4 regions of the Acidovorax sp. FG42 genome follow, and region 2 is predicted to be linked to each of the others. Evidence: predicted binding sites of a transcription regulator. Region 2 holds the regulator's gene; each other region holds the start of a gene.
What was found. Region 2 encodes sigma-54, which starts transcription at its own class of promoters, with help from an activator protein. Its sites were predicted from a motif close to TGGCANGNAANCTGCTTT; they were not measured.
Positions count from the first base shown of each region.

Region 1: a site for sigma-54 is predicted at 2,565-2,582, ahead of ACODSM_RS09505 (transglutaminase family protein). Genes of this name have one in related genera too.
Region 3: a site for sigma-54 is predicted at 1,986-2,003, ahead of nirB (nitrite reductase large subunit NirB). Genes of this name have one in related genera too.
Region 4: a site for sigma-54 is predicted at 1,645-1,662, ahead of ACODSM_RS08675 (ammonium transporter). Genes of this name have one in related genera too.

Region 1 covers NZ_JBMDJM010000007.1:57,952-62,157, forward strand. Annotated here, with positions in the region: gene panB (3-methyl-2-oxobutanoate hydroxymethyltransferase) at 1-755, shown strand, start outside; gene panC (pantoate--beta-alanine ligase) at 792-1,637, shown strand; gene ACODSM_RS09500 (alpha/beta fold hydrolase) at 1,711-2,433, opposite strand; gene ACODSM_RS09505 (transglutaminase family protein) at 2,595-4,206, shown strand, end outside.
Region 2 covers NZ_JBMDJM010000004.1:19,543-23,748, reverse strand. Annotated here, with positions in the region: gene ACODSM_RS05930 (THUMP domain-containing class I SAM-dependent RNA methyltransferase) at 1-1,199, opposite strand, end outside; gene ACODSM_RS05925 (acyl-CoA thioesterase) at 1,196-1,678, opposite strand; gene ACODSM_RS05920 (RNA polymerase factor sigma-54) at 1,759-3,357, opposite strand; gene lptB (LPS export ABC transporter ATP-binding protein) at 3,357-4,118, opposite strand; gene lptA (lipopolysaccharide transport periplasmic protein LptA) at 4,175-4,206, opposite strand, start outside.
Region 3 covers NZ_JBMDJM010000006.1:39,650-43,855, forward strand. Annotated here, with positions in the region: gene nirB (nitrite reductase large subunit NirB) at 1-1,812, opposite strand, end outside; gene ACODSM_RS08355 (bifunctional protein-serine/threonine kinase/phosphatase) at 2,146-3,903, shown strand; gene ACODSM_RS08360 (MFS transporter) at 4,017-4,206, opposite strand, start outside.
Region 4 covers NZ_JBMDJM010000006.1:115,741-119,946, forward strand. Annotated here, with positions in the region: gene ACODSM_RS08670 (phospholipase D family protein) at 1-212, opposite strand, end outside; gene ACODSM_RS08675 (ammonium transporter) at 372-1,574, opposite strand; gene ACODSM_RS08680 (PA0069 family radical SAM protein) at 1,779-3,032, shown strand; gene ACODSM_RS08685 (GNAT family N-acetyltransferase) at 3,131-3,418, opposite strand; gene ACODSM_RS08690 (LysR family transcriptional regulator) at 3,533-4,206, opposite strand, start outside.

The sequences.
Region 1 (4,206 bases), on a different contig from region 2:
CCATGCTGACCGCCTACGACGCCACCTTTGCGGCCGTGGCCGATGCGGCGGGGGTGGAATGCATTTTGGTGGGTGACTCGCTGGGCATGGTGTGCCAGGGCCTGCCCAGCACGGTGGGAGTGACGCTGGACACCATGGCCTACCACACGGCCAGCGTGGCGCGCGGCCTGCATCGCGTGCAGGGCACCGCCTGGCTGGTGGCCGACCTGCCCTATGGCACCTACGCCGAAAGCCGCGAGCAGGCACTGCGCAGTGCCTGTGTGCTGATGCAGGCGGGGGCGCACATGGTCAAGCTCGAAGGTGGTGGCTGGACCGCGCCCACAGTGGAATTTCTGGTGCAGCGCGGCGTGCCGGTGTGTGCCCACCTGGGCCTCACGCCACAGACGGTGCACGCGCTGGGCGGCTACCGCGTGCAGGGCAAGACCGACGACGCCGCCCGCACCCTACGCAAAGAAGCGCATGAACTGCAGGACGCAGGCGCCGCCATGCTGGTGCTGGAGATGGTGCCCGCCGTGCTGGCCGCCGACCTGACAGCCGAGCTGCCGCACTGCCACACCATTGGCATCGGCGCGGGCAACGGCACGGCCGGGCAGGTGCTGGTGTTGCACGACATGCTGGGCATGAACCTCGGGAAGATGCCGAAGTTCGTCCACAACTTCATGCAGGACGCGGGCAGCGTGCGCGGCGCCATGGAGGCGTATGTGCAGGCCGTGAAACAAGGGCGTTTCCCGGACAACGCTGTACACGCCTGGTAAGCCCTTTTCCTTCCTTTCTCTGACCCCTCCGAACCCATGCTGATCGCCCGCTCCATTGCCGACCTGCGCCAGGCCCTGGCCCCCTACCGCCGCCCCGCCTTTGTGCCCACCATGGGCAACCTGCACGATGGGCACATTGCCTTGGTGCGCCAGGCCCAACCCCTGGGCGATGTGACCGTGGCCAGCATCTTTGTGAACCGCCTGCAGTTCTTGCCGCACGAGGACTTTGACAGCTACCCCCGCACCTGGGAGGCCGACTGTGCACAGCTGCAGGCCGCTGGTTGCGATGTGCTGTTTGCCCCGCGCGAGACGGACCTGTATCCCGAGCCCCAGACCTTCAAGGTGCACCCCGACCCGCAGCTCGCCGACATGCTGGAGGGGAACTTTCGCCCCGGCTTTTTTGTGGGCGTGAGCACGGTGGTGATGAAGCTGTTTGCCTGCGTGCTGGGCGCCACGGGCGGCACGGCCGTGTTTGGCAAGAAGGACTACCAGCAGCTCATGGTGATCCGCCACATGGTGCGGCAGTTTGCGCTGCCCATCGAGATCGTGGCGGGCGAGACCTGCCGGGCGGCCGATGGTCTGGCGCTGAGTTCGCGCAATGGCTACCTGGGCCTGGAAGAGCGGCAAGAGGCCGTGGCCCTGTCGCAAGCTTTGCAGCGGCTCGCGCAGCAGTGGCTGGGCACCGCCCCGAGCGACCGCAACCTGCTGGAGACATTGGCCCTGGACGCCCTGCGCGCACGCGGCTGGGCGCCTGACTACCTCACCGTGCGCCGCCGCGCCGACCTGTTGCCCGCCACAGCCAGCGATGCGGCGGGCACGCTGGTGGCACTGGGCGCCGCGCGGCTGGGCAGCACACGGCTGATTGACAACCTGGAGTTTTGATTAGCTACTAATTTCATAGCTATCAGCGCTTACCCATCGCGCGGCAGGGGCCAAAAAGGCCTCAGAACCCGGATCAAATCCACCCGTTGCGGCCCAGCCACTGCACCAGCAGGCGGGTCACCACCTCGGGCTGCTCCATGGTCAGCATGTGGCCGCTGTCGGGCAGCAGGTGGTGTTCGGCGCCGGGCACCAGCGCCGCAATCTCTGCAGAACATTCGGGCGGTGTGAGCTGGTCGGCCGCGCCACACACCACCAGCACGGGGCTGGCCACCTGCGGCAGATGCACCCGCGCATCGGGCCGATGGATCACGGCGCGGTTTTGGCGCACCAGGTGGTCGGGGCCCGCGTCCAGCACAAAGTCCAGGTAGGCCTGCACTAGGTCCGTGTTGGCGGCATTCACGGGGTGGAAGGCCAGGGCCACGTTGGGCTCGATGACCTCGCGCATGCGGCCCTGTTCAAACAGCTCGATGGCGCCCTCGCGCAGGGCGCGCATGTCGGGCGTCTCGGGCCGCGCGGTGGTGCCCAGCAGCGCCAGCCCTGCGACACGCTGCGGCGCCTGGCGCGCGGCCTCCATGGCGATCATGCCGCCCATCGACGCGCCCGCCAGCACCAGCGGCCCCGCGTGTTGTGCCAGCAGGCGTGCGGCAAAGTCTTCGATGCGGTGCAGGTTCACATCCTGGTGGGCGGTGGCGACCTCGGGGCGCAGCGCGGCGGGCAGCAGCGGCAGAACGCCGCGCCACATGCGTTCATCAGCGGCCAGGCCCGGCAGGAGCAGTAGTTGGGGGGAATGGGACATGGGTGAATCAGGGCATCACCAAGTTGGTGCGCGATAAGCCAAAGAGAGACAGCCCCAGCAGCGGGGCACGGACCGCACATTGTGAACAGCCGATGACCGCTTGTCACCGCCCCCGGAATAGTTGCCCGCGATGGCTCGGGACTTGCTAGCATGGCCTGCATATGCCCATCCACGCCGCGCTCCACCACGTCACGCATTACCAATACGACCGGCTGGTCGGCCTCGGGCCACAGACCATCCGATTGCGGCCCGCGCCCCACTGCCGCAGCAACGTCATTTCGTATTCGCTCAAGGTCGAGCCTGCACAGCACTTCATCAACTGGCAGCAGGACCCGTTTGCCAACTACCAGGCGCGGCTGGTCTTCCCCGAGAAGACGCGCGAGTTCAAGGTCACGGTGGACCTGGTGGTGGAGATGGCGGTGTACAACCCCTTCGACTTCTTCCTGGAGCCCGAGGCCGAGAACATCCCGTTCAAGTACAGCAGCGATGTGCAGCAGGAGCTGGCGCCCTACCTGGCCACCGACCCAATGACACCGCTGGTGCAGGCCTATCTGGACAAGGTGGACCGCAGCAAGCAGCGCACCATCGATTTCCTGGTCAAGCTCAACCAGCAGGTCTCGCAAGACATCCGCTACCTGATCCGCCTGGAGCCCGGCGTGCAGACACCCGAGGAAACGCTGCAAAAAGCCAGCGGCTCGTGCCGCGACTCGGGCTGGCTGCTGGTGCAGCTGCTACGCCACCTGGGGCTGGCGGCGCGGTTTGTGTCGGGCTACCTGATCCAGCTGACCCCCGACGTGAAGGCGCTCGATGGCCCCAGCGGCACCGACCACGACTTCACCGACCTGCACGCCTGGTGCGAGGTCTACCTGCCCGGCGCAGGCTGGATCGGCCTGGATGCCACCAGCGGCCTGATGGCGGGCGAGGGCCATATCCCGCTCGCTTGCACACCCCAGCCCTCGGGCGCCGCGCCGATTGAAGGCGGCGTGGACAAGGCCGAGGTGGAGTTCAGCCATGATATGCGCGTGACGCGCATCTTTGAATCGCCCCGCGTGACCAAGCCCTACACCGAAGACCAGTGGCAGGCTGTGCTGGCGCTGGGCGAGCAGGTGGACGCCGACCTGGTGGCGGGCGACGTGCGGCTGACGATGGGCGGCGAGCCCACCTTTGTGGCCGTAGACGACCGCGACGCGCCCGAGTGGAACACCGACGCGCTGGGCCCCACCAAACGCGGCCTTGCCACCGAACTCACGCACAAGCTGCGTGCCGAATATGGACAGGGCGGCTTTCTGCATTTTGGCCAGGGCAAGTGGTACCCGGGCGAGCAGCTGCCGCGCTGGGCGCTGTCGATCTGCTGGCGCGCCGACGGCCAGCCCGCGTGGCAGAACCCCGCGCTGTTCGCCGACGAGCGCAACCCCTCGCACTACACCAGCGCCGACGCCGAGCGTTTTGTGCGCCACCTCACGCGCAAGCTGGGCGTGACGGACCGCTACATCCAGCCCGGTTACGAAGACACCTTCTACTACCTGTGGCGCGAGCGGCGCCTGCCGGTCAACGTGGACCCGTTTGACGCGCGCCTGGACGATGAGCTGGAGCGCGCACGCCTGCGCCGCGTGTTCGAGCAAAGACTCGACAGCGTGGTGGGCTATGTGCTGCCGCTGCAGGCGGGTGTGGGCGCGGGCACGCTGGCGGGCAGCGTGTGGAGCACCGGGCCCTGGTTCTTCCGCGACGACCGCATGCTGCTCATCCCCGGCGATTCGCCCATGGGTTACCGCC
Region 2 (4,206 bases):
TCGATGGGGCCGTTCCACATGGGCACGCGGCGCGATTCCTTCAGGCGCATCTTGCCGGGCAGTTTCAGGTCGGGCGTGAGCATCCAGGCCGTCCAGCCGCTGTAGTTCTTCTTCCAGTGCGTAGCCAGCTGGCTGAAGAACTCGCCGCCGTCTTCGGTCTGCGCCTCTTCGCGGCCCACAGCCAGGCCCTGGGCGCGGTCGGCCGCGCGTTCGCTGGCATTGCGGCCTGCGGTACCGGCTGCGGCAATGCGCTCGCCGTAGGGCGGGTTCAGCAGCATCACGCCGGGCTGCTCGCAGGGCGGCATGCGCTGCAGGGCGTCGCCACCGCGCAGCTGCACGGCCTGGGCCACACCTGCGCGCTCGGCGTTGCGCTGCGCAAAATCGACCATACGGAAGGCCACATCACTGCCAAATATGGGTACAGCGCTAGTACATATTGCGCCTTCAGCTTCGTTTTTGATAGCAGACCAAACGTGCGCCTGGAAGGGCAGCAGCTTTTCAAACGCGAAGCGACGCAGCATGCCCGCCGGGATGCGGCAGGCGATCTGCGCAGCCTCGACCACGATGGTGCCGCTGCCGCAGCAGGGGTCGTACAGGGGCTGGGGGTTGTCGCCGTGCGGGTCCCAGCCGCTGGCGGCGATCATGGCGGCGGCCAGGGTTTCCTTGAGCGGGGCGTCGCCCTTGTCTTCGCGCCAGCCGCGCTTGAACAGCGGCTCGCCGGAGGTGTCGATGTAGATCGTGGCTTCGTCGGTGGTCAGGTGCAGGTGGATGCGCACGTCGGGCCACTGGGTGTTCACATCGGGGCGCACGCCGCTTTTGTGGCGGAAGCGGTCGGCCACGGCGTCTTTCACCTTGAGGCCCGCGAAGTTCAGGCTCTGCAGCGGGCTGTGCTGGGCCGTCACTTCGACCTTGAAGGTCTGGCGCGTGGTGAACCAGATCTCCCAGGCCACATCGCTGGCCATGTTGTAGAGGTCGTTCTCAGACCGGTACGGGCGGTGGGCCAATTGCACCAGTACGCGCTGGGCCAAGCGGCTGTGCAGGTTGAGCTGCATGGCCTGGCGCCACGAGGCGCGCAGCAGCACACCACCCCGGCCCACCAGCAGGTCTTGCCCCGTGAGGCCGGTGATGCCATGCACCTCGTCGGCCAGAAAGCCCTCGACGCCTGCGGCGCAGGGGAGAAAAAGTTGGAGTTGGTTCATGTCAATGGGGAGGATACGCGCTCAGACAATGCGTGGGAATCCGGCGTTCCCGCGCAGGCCAGCAGCAGCTGGCGGATGGAGTCCGGGATGGGGGCGACCTTGCGGCTGGCCTTACCGATGAAGACGATGCCAATCTTGCCGCGCGCCACTTCACGGCCGGAGGCCTTTTCGGTCATGCAGAACACCAAGTCAAAGCCGTAGCGGTTGAAGTCTGCGGGCGCCATCTCCACCCGCATGGTTTCGCCATGGAAGCCTTCGGACTTGTACTGCGCCACGATGTCGCCCACCACGATGGACAGGCCGCCCACATCGGCCTCGGGGTAGCCCAGCGACTGGAAGAAGCGCACGCGCGCTTCGGACACCAGGCTGAGCAACTGCGCGTTGTCCAGGTGCCCGCCCTGGTTCACGTGGCTGATGTAGATCTGCAGCTCGGTGGCAAAGCCGAAGTGCGCGGGGAGGTCAAAGACGATGCGGGCCATGGTGGGCTGCGGTAGGTAATACGGAAACAACAGAAAAGGTACGGCATCGCAGGCGCGCCGTGCGCCAGCTGCCGAGGCGGCTACAACGCCTTGCGCAGATTCGCTGGCGCGATCTTGAGCGCCTCGCGGTACTTGGCCACGGTGCGGCGGGCGCATTCGATGCCCTGCTCCTTGAGCATCTCGGCGATCTGGCTGTCGGACAGCGGCTTGGCGGGGTTCTCCGCCGACACGAACTGCTTGATCAGTGCGCGCACCGCCGTGCTGGACGCGTTGCCGCCCGTTTCGGTGCCCAGGCCCGAGCCAAAGAAATACTTCAGCTCGTAGGTGCCGATCGGCGTGGCCATGTACTTGGCGGTGGTGACGCGGCTGATGGTGGACTCGTGCAGGCCCAGTTCGTCGGCAATGTCGCGCAGCACCAGCGGGCGCATGGCCAGTTCGCCGTGGGTGAAGAAGTTCTTTTGCCGCTCGACGATGGCGCGCGAGACGCGCAGGATGGTGTCAAAGCGCTGCTGGATGTTCTTGATGAACCAGCGCGCCTCCTGCAGGCGCTGCTGCATGCCCTGGTGGCCTTCGCCGCCCTTGTGGCCGCGCAGGGCGCCTGCGTAGATGTCGTGCACGCGCAGGCGGGGCATCACGTCGGGGTTGAGCTGCACGATGAAGTTCTGCTGGCCGCTGCCATTGGCGCGACCGGCTTTGCGCACGATGACGTCGGGCACGATGATGTTGCGCTCCACGTCGGCAAACTTGCGGCCCGGGCGTGGTTCCAGGCGGGCGATGAGTGCCATGGCAGCGCGGGTGCGCTCTTCTCCAGCCACGCCGCCTTCGCTGCACAGCTGCGTCAGGCGGCGGATGTCCCGGCGCGCCAGCATCTCCAGCGGCTGCTGGCAGATGCGCAGAGCGGTCTGCACGGTCTCGGGGTCGGCGTCGCTGTCTTCGTCGGCCGCCAACGCCGCGAGCTGCAGCGTCAGGCATTCGGACAGATTGCGCGCGCCCACGCCCACAGGCTCCAGACTTTGCAGCAGGCGCTGGGCCACCGTGAAGCGGTGCACCAGCTCTTCGATCTGTTCCAGGTCGTCGGGCCCGGCGAGGCTGATGGCGAGTTCTTCCAGCGGCTCTTCGAGGTAGCCGTCGTCGTTCAGCGATTCGATGAGAAAACGCAGCGCGGCCGTGTCTACTTCGGACAGGCGCAGCGACAGCGCCTGGCGGTGCAAAAAGGCCGTCAGCGACTCGTGCGATCGGGCCAGCTCGGTGGCATCGGCCTCGTCGCCTTCCGCGTCGTTGCGGGTGCGCGCTGGGGCGTCGCCGCCCCACTCGGCATCGTTGGGCGCCATCTCGACGGTGCCGTCGCCGCTCCAGTCGGGCTCGTCCGAGCCCCCCCCGGAGATTTCAGCGTCGTTTTGGCTGTCAGCGCCAGTACTGCTTGCGCCAGAAGCTCCTGAAAACATAGCATCATCTGCGCTGTAGTCGTCGGCCTGGGCGGGCGTGTCGGCGGCTTCCAGGCCAAATTCCTCGCGCGGGGCTTCGTCCGCATTGCGTTCGAGGAACGGGTTTTCGTCGAGCATCTGCTCGACTTCCTGCGAGAGTTCGAGCGTGGACAACTGCAGCAGTCGGATGGACTGCTGGAGCTGAGGGGTCAATGCAAGGTGCTGCGAGACGCGCAGCGACAGTCCAGGCTTCATCACATGCGGAAATGCTCGCCCAGGTACACGCGGCGTACTTCGGCGTTGTCCACGATCTCGGACGGCGTACCCTGCGCCAGCACACGGCCGTCGCTGATGATGAAGGCGTGGTCGCAAATGCCCAGGGTCTCGCGCACGTTGTGGTCGGTGATGAGCACGCCGATGCCGCGCGCCTTCAAGAAGCCAATGATGCGCTGGATCTCGATCACGGCGATGGGGTCGATGCCCGCAAAGGGCTCGTCCAGCAGGATGAAACGCGGCTGGGTGGCCAGGGCACGCGCAATCTCGACGCGGCGGCGCTCGCCGCCAGACAGCGCCAGTGCAGGTGAAGCCCGCAGGTGGTCCACGCGCAGCTCTTGCAGCAGGGCCGTCAGGCGCTCTTCGATGGCATCGCGCGACAGCGGCTGGCCGTCATCGGCGCGCTGCAGTTCCAGCACGGCGCGCACGTTTTCTTCGACGGTGAGCTTGCGGAAGATGGAGGCTTCTTGCGGCAGGTACGACAGCCCCAGGCGCGACCGGCGATGGATGGGCATGTGGGCCACGGACTGGCCGTCGATACGGATGTCACCCGCATCGCTGCGCACCAGGCCCACGATCATGTAGAACGAAGTGGTCTTGCCCGCGCCATTGGGGCCCAGCAAACCCACGACTTCGCCTTTTTGCACCTCCAGGGACACGTCCTTGACGACCTTGCGGCTGCCATAGGACTTGGCCAGGTGCTGCACCTCCAGGCGGCTGCCCGACTGCGAATCGGGCCCCAGGCGGCTGTTCGCAGGGGTCGCCGGGGTCTCGGGACCAGTACTCACCACGGGCCCGCTCACTTGGCGCCGCCGCCAAGGGTGTTGCTGG
Region 3 (4,206 bases), on a different contig from region 2:
CTTGACGGTGGGGATGTTGTACTTGTCCACCGCATCGGCAATGCGGCGCAGCTCGTCGGCCGTAGTCTCGCCGCCCCACATGCGAGGGATGACGCTGTAGGTGCCATCCTTTTGGATGTTGGCGTGGCTGCGCTCGTTGATGGCGCGGCTTTGCGGGTCGTCCTTGGCGTCCTTGGGCCAGGTGCTGATGAGGTAGTAGTTGACGGCGGGGCGGCAGCTGGCGCAGCCGTTGGGCGTCTTCCATTCCATGAACTTGAAAACGTCGCCAATGCTCAGCAGTTTGTTGGCACGGATCGCGTCGCGCACCGCCTGGTGGCCGTGGTCGGTGCAGCCGCACATGGCCTTGGTCTTGGGCGTGGCGCTGTAGTCGCCACCGGCGGTGAACATGATGATCTGCTCGACCAAGCCCGTGCACGAGCCGCACGATGCGCTGGCCTTGGTGTGCTTGCGCACTTCATCGAGCGTGAACAGGCCCTTGTCCTTGATGGCCTTGCAAATGGCGCCCTTGGTCACGCCGTTGCAGCCGCACACCTCGTCACTGTCGGCCATGGCCGATGCCTTGCTCTGGCCCTGGTGGCCCACGTCGCCGATGTTGCTCTCGCCAAACATCAGCTTGTCGCGGATGTCGCTCACGCTGCGGCCGTCGCGCAGCAGCTTGAAGTACCAGCTGCCGTCCACGGTGTCGCCATACAGGCAGGCGCCCACCAGCTTGTCGTCTTTGATGACCAGCTTTTTGTACACGCCGCCAAAAGGGTCGCTCATCACGATCTCTTCGGTGTTCTCGCCACCCTGAAAGTCGCCTGCGCTGAACAGGTCGATGCCCGTGACCTTGAGCTTGGTGGAGGTGAGCGAGCCCTGGTAGCGGCCAATGCCGAACTCGGCCAGGTGGTTGGCCAGCACTTTGCCCTGCTCGAACAGCGGGGCCACCAGGCCATAGGCAATGCCCCGGTGTGCCGCGCATTCGCCCACGGCATAGATGCGGGCGTCGGTGGTGGTCTGCAGCGTGTCGCTCACGACAATGCCGCGGTTCACGTGCAGGCGCATCTTTTCGGCGAGCTGCGTGTTGGGGCGGATGCCCACGGCCATCACCACCAGGTCGGCAGGCACTTCGGTGCCGTCCTTGAACTTGACGCTGGCCACCCGGCCTTCGGCATTGCCCACCAGCTCCTGGGTCTGCGCACCCATCAAAAAGCGCATGCCACGGTCTTCCAGCGACTTCTGCAGCATCTTGCCCGCCACGTCATCGAGCTGGCGCTCCATCAGCGAGGGCATCACGTGCACCACGCTCACGGTCATGCCGCGCTTCATGAGGCCGTTGGCAGCCTCCAGGCCCAGCAGGCCGCCGCCGATGACGACGGCGTGCTTGTATGTGGCGGCTGCGTCGATCATGGCCTGTGTGTCGGCAATGTCGCGGTAGGCCAGCACGCCCTGGAGGTCTTTGCCGGGCACGGGCAGGATGAAGGGGTTGGAGCCCGTGGCCATGATGAGGCGGTCGTACTCGGCGGTGATCACATCACCGTCTTTGCTGGTGGCGGTGACCACGCGGCGTACGCGGTCCACATCGGTCACGGTGAAGCCGGTGTGCAGCGTGATGTGGTTGTCGGCGTACCACTGCCAGTCGTTGAGGATGATCTCGTCAATCGTCTGCTCGCCCGCCAGCACGGGCGACAGCAGAATGCGGTTGTAGTTGGGGTGCGGCTCGGCCCCGAAGACCGTGATGTCATACAGATCGGGGGCAATCTTGAGCAGCTCTTCCAGCGTGCGCACACCGGCCATGCCGTTCCCCACCATCACCAGTTTGAGCTTTTTCATCGTGACTCCGTCGGTTCCATCGCCTGGGCGATGCCAAAAACAAAAAAGGCGTCCACACGATGCAGCTCCGACCTTCCATCGAAACCGCATGTGGGGACGCCTTCGTCCATACAACCCCTTGGTGCGCCGTTGCACCGCTGAATTGCGTGGCCCCGTGGGGCCGTTGCTTTGGGTAAGCAATGCCCGTGCCAGAGTTTGTGCACTGATCTGGGGTGACAGCACAGGGGCCCGCCTTACGCAGCACGCGCTTGGGGGCGGCAGCCGTGGACCGGGCTGCGCGCCGCGGTGCGTGCATGCACCAGCTTGGGCATGGAACCTGCATGGAGCTGGTGCATGAGTTTTGAACTGGACATCGGCCACACCTCGCAGGCCGGGCGCAATGAAGTCAATGAAGACTTTGCCGCCCTGTTGCAGGGGCAGGGGCGCGACCGCGAACGTGGCGCCATCGCTGCCATTGCCGATGGCGTGAGCACCGGAGGCAACGGGCGCGAAGCCGCCCAGACCACGGTGAACACGCTGGTGAACGACTACTTCGCCACGCCCGACACCTGGGACACCACCGTGGCGCTGGACCGCATCCTGAGCGCGCACAACGGCTGGCTCGCGTCGATGAACCGGCGCCGCCAGCCCGCCGTGGGCCTGACCACGCTCACCGCCATCGTGCTGCGCGGCCAGTCGTACACGCTGGCCCATGTGGGTGACACGCGCGCCTATCTGCTGCGGGGCGGCCGGCTGCAGCTGCTGACGACCGACCACGTGATGGCGCAGCGCGACTTTGCGCACCAGCTCACCCGCGCCATGGGCCTGGACGACCATGTGGTGGTGGACTACAGCCAGGGCGAACTGCACAGCGGCGACCTGCTGGTGCTCATCTCCGACGGCGTGCACGGCAGCCTGCCCGAGCGCGAGCTGCGCCAGCTTCTTGGAGTGGACGCGAGCGCCCAGGCACTGAGCGACGAGATCACGCGCGCAGCCCTGCGCCGGGGCAGCACCGACAACGTCACCGCACTGGTGGTGCGGGTGCAGGGGGCGCTGGAGGCCACCCTGCAGGACGAGTCCCGCCGTGCCCTGCAGTTGCCTGTGCTGCCACTGCTCAAGGTGGGCGACCCGGTGGATGGCCTGGTGGTGACCGCGCTGGTGGCCGACAGCGGCGTGCACCGCATCTACCAGGTGCGCGACCCGGCCACACAGCGGCTGTACGCGCTCAAGACGCTGGTGCCCGCCCGCGCGCACGATGCGCAGGAGCGCGCCACTTTGGCGCATGAGGCCTGGGTGGCCCGGCGCATGCAGTCCGGCCATGCGGCGGTGCACCTTGCGCGCCTGAACACCTGGCCGCCAGAGCAGGGCGGTGCAAGCCCTGGCGCCAGTGCGTTTTATCTGCTCTATGACTGGCATGCGGGGCAGACACTGGGCCAGCGCCTGCGTGCCCGCCAGTACCTGGGTGTGCCCCAGGTCGTGTCGGTGGTGATGCAGGCGGCGCAGGTGCTGGGCTGGCTGCACCGGCAAGGGGTGGTGCACCGCGACATCAAGCCCGACAACCTGCACCTGGGCGACGACGGCGTGCTGCGGGTGCTGGACCTGGGCGTGGCCCTGTCAGGCCGCGAGCCCGAGGCCACGCGCCGCCTGCACGCAGGCACCCCCAGCTACATGAACCCCGAGCAGTGGCCCGGCTACGAGAAGAACGGCGACCCGGCCGGCCAGTTGCCCGACGCGGGCAGCGACCTGTTTGCGCTGGGTGTCACGCTGTACCAGCTGCTGAGCCACGGGCGCCTGCCCTATGGCGAGGTGGTGCAGTACCAGCTGGGCCGCTACCACCGCGACCCGGTGGCGCCCAGCCGCCACCACCCCAGCGTGCCCATCTGGCTGGACCAGATCGCATTGAAGGCCGTGGCCCGCCAGCGCACGCAGCGCTTTGAAACTGCCGAGGAGTTGCTGCTGGCGCTGGAACGGGGTGCGTCACGCCCTTTGTCTGCCCCCGGCCCGCAGCCGCTGATGCAGCGCGATGCCACGGCGCTGTGGAAGATCGCGCTGGCGGTGAGCGTGCTGGTGAACCTGTTGCTGATGTACTGGCTGCTGTTTCTGCCGAGGTGAGGCGATTGATTTGCTATTAGAAATATAGCTATTAAGGTATGAGTAAATTGCGCTGGGCGCCTATTTGGCTTGAAATGCGGCAAGGTGCTGCCGCGCCCTAACGGCTACGCCGGTCATGCGCTGCGCGCACGTCCACCCTTCTCTGCCCACGTGCGGGTCCAGCGGATCTGCATCACCCGCAACAACACCAGCATGGCAGCGGCACACGCCGCAATGCCCACGAAGCCCCACAGATAGGTGCCTGTGTACTGGCGTGAAAAGCCCATGCCGTTGGGGATGAGGCCGCCGCCGAGCGCGCCGATC
Region 4 (4,206 bases), on a different contig from region 2:
CGTGCCCCCTCGGCGGCCCTGCGTGCTGCGACGAGCTGCCCCAGCGGGGTATCGCCGGGGGCAGCCAGAGCAACCGACACCGGGCGGTCCACCTCCTTGGGCAGGCCCGCGCAGCCCGCGAGGGCCATGGCGACCAGCAGCACGACCCAGCGCGGCCAGCCGGGGCGGGTTGACTGGGGCGGGGTGAGGGACAAGGGGGGCGAAGACAGCATGGCGCGATTGTGACCGTGGAGCCGCTGGGGCGCAGGGCTCAGGTATAGCTGCGCGCCGGTCCATCCGCTGTCAGACAGCGCGCCAAGGCGAAGGCTTGGGCCCGCATCTGGCCCTGCACCGGGTCCCTCGCCGGTCCGAGGCCGTCGCCAGGTGTTGGGTTACCAGCTCACTTCGCGGTCGGGTGTGGCGCTGATCTTGTGGATGCTCAGGTCGGCGCCGTCGAACTCTTCTTCCTGCGTCAGCCGGATGCCCACCGTCTGCTTGAGGATGCCGTATACCACCACGCCGCCGATCAGGGCCCACACCACGCCCAGGCCCGTGCCGATGAGCTGGGCCGACAGGCTCACCCCGCCCAGACCGCCCAATGCCTTGCTGCCAAAGAGGCCCGCAGCCAGCCCGCCCCAGGTGCCGCACAAGCCGTGCAGCGGCCACACGCCCAGCACGTCGTCGATCTTCCATTTGTTCTGGGTCAGGGTGAACATCAGCACAAAGATGGCCCCGGCCACTGCGCCCACCACCAGCGCACCCAGCGGGTGCATGAGGTCCGATCCCGCACACACGGCCACCAGACCTGCGAGCGGGCCGTTGTGCACAAAGCCGGGGTCGTTCTTGCCCAGCACCAGGGCGGCGAGCGTACCGCCCACCATCGCCATCAGCGAGTTCACGGCGACCAGTCCCGAGAGCTTGTCCACGGACTGCGCGCTCATTACATTGAAGCCGAACCAGCCCACCACCAAGATCCAGGCGCCCAGCGCCAGGAAGGGAATGTTCGATGGCGGGTGGGCCGAGATCGCGCCGTCCTTGCGGTAGCGGTTGGCGCGGGAGCCCAGCAGGATCACCGCTGGCAGGGCAATCCAGCCGCCCATGGCGTGCACCACCACCGAGCCCGCAAAGTCGTGAAACTCCTCCCCCGTCACGGCCTTGATCCAGCCCTGCACACCAAAATGCTGGTTCCAGGCGATGCCCTCAAAAAACGGGTACACAAAACCGACAATGACTGCCGTTGCCATCAGTTGCGGCCAGAACTTGGCGCGCTCTGCAATGCCGCCCGACACGATGGCCGGAATGGCGGCTGCGAACGTGAGCAGGAAGAAGAACTTGACCAGCGCATACCCGCTGAGCTGCACCAGCGACTCTGCGCCAACAAAAAAATGCGTGCCGTAGGCCACGGTGTAACCGACGACGAAATAGACGACCGTGGACACCGAAAAGTCCACCAGGATCTTGACCAGCGCATTCACCTGGTTCTTTTTGCGAACCGTGCCCAGCTCCAGAAACGCAAACCCGGCGTGCATGGCCAACACCATGATCGCCCCGAGCAAGATGAACAAGGCATCTGTGCCCTGTTTGAGTGCTTCCATAACGTCCTCGCGATAGTGATTGATCGACTCTGGTGCGTTTTCGTGAGACGCCACAGATTTGCACCAAGTTGAAGCAAGAAGCGCGCCAAGAGTTGGTGCAAGGTTTTGCACTGATTTGGGGCTTGATGGTGTGATGGAAGAATGGAGGCTCAAAATACTGTATAAATAAACAGTTTTTTAGCGCCGACTCCACCCCCGCTCGCTATGGGCCTCTTACCCCCTCCTGAAGACGACCTGCCCGAGCAGCCGCAGGAAATCCGCGTCCCGCTGCAAGCCATTCGCGGCCGAGGGGCGGCGACGGCCATGGCGCACCGGTTTGCCAAAGACCAGCGGGAGCCCGCAGATGATGGGTGGAGCCATGTCAGGGCAACTGGCAATGCGCAGGATTTGGTCACGGTCGACGGATGCCAGGAGGGCGAAGATGAATGGGGCTCCGGGGCGCCGGGCGGGCTTGCTGCATGCGAAGACGGGGAAGGCGACATCCGTCCTTCGCCCGTCACCCGCGTGCATTTCGAGACCGCGCGCAGTGCCCTGTGCGCCAACGACTCGCCCGACATCTTCTTTGAGCTATCGGTCAATCCCTACCGGGGCTGCGAGCATGGCTGCATCTACTGCTACGCGCGGCCCACGCACAGCTACCTCAATTTCTCCCCCGGGCTCGACTTTGAGACGCAGATCGTGGCCAAGCACAACATTGCGCAGGTGCTGCGCCAGGAGCTTGCGCAGCCACGCTATGTGCCGCGCCTGCTCAATATCGGCTCGGCCACCGACTGCTACCAGCCTGTAGAGCGCGACCTGAAGCTCACGCGCAGCGTGATCGAAGTGATGCGCGAGGCGCGCCACCCGTTTTCGCTGATCACCAAATCCAGCGGAGTGGAGCGCGACCTGGACCTGCTCGCCCCGCTGGCCGCACAGCGCCTGGCGGCGGTGTACGTCACCATCACCACGCTAGACGCCACACTGGCCCGCCGCATGGAGCCCCGTGCTGCCGCACCCCACCGGCGGCTGCGCACCATACGTGCCCTGGCCGAGGCGGGAGTGCCGGTGGGCGTGAGCGTGGCGCCGCAGATTCCCTTCATCACCGAAGACATGGAGCAGGTACTGGAGGCCGCGCGCGACGCCGGTGCGCGCACCGCCTTCTACACCGTGCTGCGCCTACCCTGGGAGCTGGATGCGCTGTTTCGGGAATGGCTCACGGTGCATTACCCGCAGCGTGCAGCGCGCGTCATGGCACGGGTGCAAGACCTGCACCACCTCACCGATGCGCAGCGCGCTGCCGGCAAGACCTATGACAGCGACTTCGCCACGCGCATGAAGGGCAGCGGGCTGTGGGCCGATTTGCTGCGCCAGCGCTTTGCCAACACCTGCCGTCGCCTGGGGCTCAACCGCGAGCGTGAGGGCCTGGACCTGGGCCAGTTCAGGCCGGGGCTGCTGCGCGGGCAGGGCAGCTTGTTTTAGCGGCTCTTTGCGATCTCGACGGGCGCGGGTTGGGGCGCTCGAATTGTTTGCTGGTCCCTGCGGAACTAGGTCCGGCGGCCGCATCGTCCACAGGCCCGTCAGGCCAGCACGTCGCGGATAGACGCGTCCTTGCCGAACTGTGCCTTGGCAAACGGGCACAGCGGGACCACCTTGGTGCCTGTTGTCCGTGCCCACTCCACCAGCGCCCCGAGCAGCGCGCGCCCCACACCCTGGCCGCTGAGCGACGGGTCCACCTCGGTGTGGTCGACGATGATCATCGTGGCGTTGGTGCGGCTGTAGGTCATCTCGGCCAGGCGCTGGCCGTCGTGCGTGATGTAGAACGCGCCTTTGGCGTCCTGCTCCTGGTGGTGAATGGTGTGTGACATGGTTCGTTGCAGTGGCAAAGATGTGCGCCAGAGTATGGGGCACAGGATGCTGGAGCCGCACTGGACGTCGCTCGCAGGCCAATACGCGAAGGGCTGACTCCATCGGTGAGGGTGCTACCCGATCTGGAACGCCTCGGACAAAAACTCTGCGGTGGCGCGCACCCGGGCGGTGCGTTGCAGGTCGGGGTGCATCACCTGCCAGACCTCGTAGTCGTTCGCCCGGCGGCGCTCGGGCCAGATACGCACCAGGCCTTCGCGCTCGCCCATCCACACCGGCATCTCGCCCAGCCCAATGCCCGCCGCCACGCCCTTGCGCACCAGCAGACTGGAGCGCACCGCCAGCGCGATCCGGGCCTGGCGCGCGGGCACACCCGCCATTGTGAGAAACGCGTTGTGCTCCAGGTAGGGCGCGTAGGCCACCAGGTGGTGGCCGCGCAGCTCGTCCTCGGGCACGGGCATGCCAAAACGCTCGACATAGCCTGCACTGGCAAACAGGCCCACGGGCCACGACGCCACGCGGCGCACCACCAGGTCGGGGGCCTCGGGCCGCACGTTGCGGAACGCGATGTCCACCTGCCGGCGGCTGAGGCTGAGCAACTGGGTGGACACCTCCAGGTCCACGCGGATGTGGGGCCAATGATGCTGCAGGCGTTCGATGGCGGGCATGAGCAGATCGATGGCGATGGAGTCGGTGCTGGTCACACGCACCAGGCCGCCCGGGCTGGTGTCCTGACCCTCGATGCGGGTGCGCAGGTCCAGGGCCGCGCTTTCCATGCGGCGGGCGGCGG